DNA from 2 places in the Janthinobacterium sp. BHSEK genome. Region 2 is predicted to be linked to the other one. Evidence: predicted binding sites of a transcription regulator. Region 2 holds the regulator's gene; the other holds the start of a gene.
What was found. The regulator FNR, encoded in region 2, switches genes on or off when oxygen is low (the NO sensors DNR and NnrR bind a similar motif). The targets are predictions, from matches to a motif close to TTGATNNNNATCAA.
Positions count from the first base shown of each region.

Region 1: the regulator FNR is predicted to act here: its motif matches at 1,429-1,442, upstream of AC0V2Y_RS18755 (universal stress protein).

Region 1 is NZ_JBWBYV010000053.1:23,034-25,233, forward strand. It holds gene AC0V2Y_RS18750 (hypothetical protein) at 1-358, opposite strand, end outside; gene AC0V2Y_RS18755 (universal stress protein) at 428-1,264, opposite strand; gene AC0V2Y_RS18760 (class I SAM-dependent methyltransferase) at 1,684-2,200, shown strand, end outside.
Region 2 is NZ_JBWBYV010000005.1:65,138-67,337, forward strand. It holds gene AC0V2Y_RS02895 (FixH family protein) at 1-479, shown strand, start outside; gene fnr (fumarate/nitrate reduction transcriptional regulator Fnr) at 606-1,364, opposite strand; gene AC0V2Y_RS02905 (response regulator) at 1,604-2,200, shown strand, end outside.

The DNA of each region.
Region 1 (2,200 bases), on a different contig from region 2:
TCAGCCTGGCCTGCTGCTCCAGGTAGACGCGCAGCGCCGGCATCTGCGCTTCGACCACCGGCTGCAGGTCGCGCTCGAGGGCCTGGTTGACGACGCGGTGCACGCTGTGCACGGCGCCAAACCCGCCGCCGAGGAGCGGCAGCGCGAGCAGGATCAACACATAGCTGAGCTTGGCCGCCGCGTTCCAGGCGGGCGGACGGCGCACCAGCAGGCATTTTCTGGCCAGCTGGTAGCAGATGCCGAGCGCCAGTACAAAGCCGATCACGCCATACAGCAGCATCCATGGCAGGACGGTCCACAGCAGGTCGCTGCCGAACGGCGCCAGGGCGCTGCCCCAATTGATCAGTTGTTGCTTCATCTACATTGCCTTGATATGAAAAATCAGGCAAGTATAGCCATTGTGCAACAAAACGTGGCGCGCGGGACCTCAGTGCGCCATCAGCACGGGCAAGCTCATCTGGCGCAGCACGGTTTCCGTCACGCCGCCCAGTAAAATTTCGCGGAAGCGCGCGTGGCCGTAGCCGCCCATCACCAGCAGGTCCGCATGCACTTCGGCCGTCATGGCCAGCAGCGCCGCGCCGACGTCGCCCGTGGTGACGGCGGGGCGCACCTCGACGGGCACGCCATGGCGGCTCAGGTAGGCGGCGATGTCGGCGCCCGGATGGTGGGCCGGCTGCGCGTGGCCGGCGGGCGGGTGCAGCAGGGCCAGCACCACCAGGCGCGCCGCGCGCAGCAGGGGCAGGGCGTGGCCGATGGCGCGCGTCGCTTCCATGCTGCCATCCCAGGCCACCACCACCGTATGGTTCAGTTCCATGAATTGACCGCTGCGCGGCACGATCAGCACGGGACGGGCCGCGTTGAGCATGACGTAGGGCACCAGGTCGCTCATGGCGCCGGGCAGCGCTTCGCTGGCGTCGTGCTGGCTGAGCACCGTCAAGTCGCTGTAGCGGGCGCTGACGGCCATGCCGCCATCTTCATCGTCTTCGATCAGGCGCCGCTCGAGCGAGACGGCGCCGGCCTGGCGCGCCAGCGTTTCGAACTGGTCCAGCGCCTGCTCCGCCTGGCCGTGCAGGGCATTGATCTGCGCCGCCACGGCGCCGCCGCGCATGCCGCGGTTGTTTTCCAGGGTAAAGCGCGACACGCCCGTCATGGCGGCACCGATCAGGTGCGCCTGGTGCGCGTGTGCCAGCCGCGCCGCGATGGCGATGCGTTGCGGCGCATGGCGCGACAGGTCGGCGTGGACGAGGATGGATTTGTAGGCCATGGTGTCATTCGCTAGTCAGGATGGCAACAAGGCTAGAACGGCAACACGGGCAAGTCCAGCATTGGCGTGCCGGCGGGCGGTTTTCTTATGCGGGGCTTGACCTAGGTCAAAAAAACACGGGCGAGGACCTTTCGCAAGGCGATAGCCAGGAGATTGCGAGCTGTTTGATGTGCATCAAAATGCCTGGCCCCCTGCAGGCGATAATGGCATCGAACTCCTTGCCCTTCCAGTGGTCTGCATCGGCGCCGGCGCCATCTGTCCGGCACTTCCTTGTGTGACGCAACAACGCTGGCCGTGGCGGGAGTTCACTTCTCGGACTTTCATGCTCTCTCGTATTCTTTTTAGCCAGCACGCGCAGTGCGGCGCCTTGCCTGGAGTCATGCTACATTCATGTCCTGCTTTTTTCTGAAAGGATGAGGATGCCTTTAGGTAACAACTTCTTGCGGCACAATCAGCAAGCCTGGGATGCGCAGGCTGCACGGAACAGTCCCTGGTCGCAGCCCGTCGACAGCGCCACCATCGCCGCGGCCCGTGCCGGGCAGTGGCAAATCCATCTGACGCCCGGTCCCTTGCCGGCCGGCTGGCTGGACGAGGTGCGCGGCAAGCGCATCCTGTGCCTGGCCGGCGCCGGCGGGCAGCAGGCGCCCGTGCTGGTTGCCGCCGGCGCGCACGTCACCGTCTTCGACCTGTCTGAACAGCAACTGGCGCAAGACCGCATGGTGGCCGAACGCGACGGCTTGCAACTGGCCACCGTCCAGGGCGACATGCGCGACCTGGCCCGCTTTGCCGACGCCAGCTTCGATGTCATCATCCACCCCGTGTCGAACCAGTACGTGCCCGATATCGCCCCCGTGTGGCGCGAATGCGCGCGCGTGCTGGCCGATGGCGGCGTGTTGCTGAGCAGTTTCTTCAACCCGGCCGTATTCATCGGCGACC
Region 2 (2,200 bases):
AGCACCGCTGGCCATGGCTGCTGATGATCGGTCCCGGCCTGTCCGTGGTCGTCGGCAGCTTCATGGGTTATATCGCGTTTACACAACCCGATGCGCTGGTGGTGGGCGACTATTACAAGCAGGGCAAGGCCATCAACCAGGATTTGAAGCGCGACACGATCGCCAGCGACCTGGCCATGGATACGACCCTGGCGTATGACGTCGCCGCAGCGCGCCTGAGCGGTTCCGTGCACAGCTTCGGCAAGGCGTACCAGAGGCCTTTGCTGCTGCACCTGGCGCATGCGACCCTGCCGGAAAAGGATATCAAGCTGCTGGTGCAGCCCGATGCTGCCGGCAATTTTTCCGTGGCGCTGCCGATGCTCGAACGCAGCCGCTGGCAGGTGCTGGTGGAAAACGACAAGCGCGAGTGGCGCCTGTCCGGTATCTGGACCTGGCCGCTGCAACGCAGCATCGCGCTGCACGCGGATGAAGAGCTATAACGTACAGCGCCGGGAAAAAACCGTAGCGAGCGGCAGTGATTTGTGGCTGAGAAGCGCAGCTGTGCTAGAGCACAGCGAGCATCGCAGGCCGCAAAGCGCGACGCGCAGTAGGTTTTGACGGTGCTGTTATTTGCAGACGTCCGTGCCGGCCGTAATGGCCTTCAATTTCGCCGGCTGCAGGATCTCGATCTCTCGGTTGGAGACGCGCAGCCAGCCTTCCTTCTTGAATTTCGACAATAAACGGCTGACGCTTTCGATGGTCAGGCCCAGGTAGTTGCCGATTTCCTCGCGCGACATGCGCAACTGGAATTTACTGCTCGAATAGCCGCGCGCTTCATAGCGCGACGCCAGGTTGACGATGAAGGCGGCAAAGCGCTGCGTCGCCTGCATATTGCCCAGCAACAGCATCACGCTTTGCTCGCGCGTGATTTCCTGGCTCATCATGCGGTGGAAATGGCGCAGCAGGGTCGGCATGTTGCCCAGCAATTGTTCCAGGCTGGAAAACGGGATTTCACACACTTCGCTGTCTTCCAGGGCCACCGCATTACAGTGGTGGCGGTCGGCGCTGATGGCGTCCATGCCCAGCAGTTCGCCAGCCATCTGGAAACCCGTCACCTGCTCTTCGCCGCCCGGATTGATCTGGTAGGTCTTGAAGTGGCCCAGGCGGATCGCGTACAGGTTCTGGAACGAGTCGCCGATGCGGAACAGCGAGGCGCCGCGCACGATCTTGCGGCGGCGGCCGATGATCTGGTCCAGCCTGTCCATGTCGCCCACATCGAGGCCCATCGGCAGGCACAATTGATGCATGCTGCAGGTCGAGCATCGCGCACGCAACGCTTCCACGGTCACTGTGGGCAAGGTTGGAGTGAGTAGCGCTTCAGTCATGTCGGTACCTTTTAGAAAATGCAACAACAAGTTTACTGCATACAGGGTTGCCGTGTGCCAATTTCACCGCAATTTCACCGAATAAACGACGTCCCGCCTTTAATTATATGGCAACATCGTCAAAAGCCCATGCGGAGAGGGCAATTTGCGTGGCGGCGCTTGCCAAGCTGGGGTATTGATAGGAAAATTCCTGACAGCATTATTTGCCGCCTGTGCCGCCCGGTACTGAAAAGGAAATCATGAAGCCTCTCGGCATCAAAGCAAAAGTCGCGCTGGCCACCAGCCTGACCTCGATCGCCATGATCGCGCTGGTCACCATGATCCAGGTGCAGCACATGCGCGACGATTTCACCCGGGTACTGCTGAGCCAGCAGTCGTCCCTGATCAGCCGCACCGCCGCCGAGCTCGACGACAAGCTGGGGATGCTGCTGCAGATCGTCACCCTGACGGCCCGGCAGCAGCCGCCGGAACTGATCGCCCAGCCCGCCCAATTGCGCGAATACTATTCGCGCCGCTCGATGCTGGTGCTGTTCGACGACGTGCTGGTGCTCGACGCGCACGGCGCCGTCGTGGCCGACATGCCAGAAGTGGCGGGGCGCGCCGGCATCAACGTCGCCGAGCGCGAGTATTTCCAGACCGTGCTGCGCACGCGCCAGCCCATGATCACCGAGCCGATGCTGGGCAAATCGAGCGGCATGCCCATCGTGCAGATGGTGGCGCCCGTGCTGGCCGCCGACGGCCAGGTGGCCGGCGTGGTGATCGGCGTGCTGCGCCTGTACAAGGACAACCTGCTGGGGCGCTTGCGCTCGGAAAAGATCGGCAAGAGCGGCTATTAC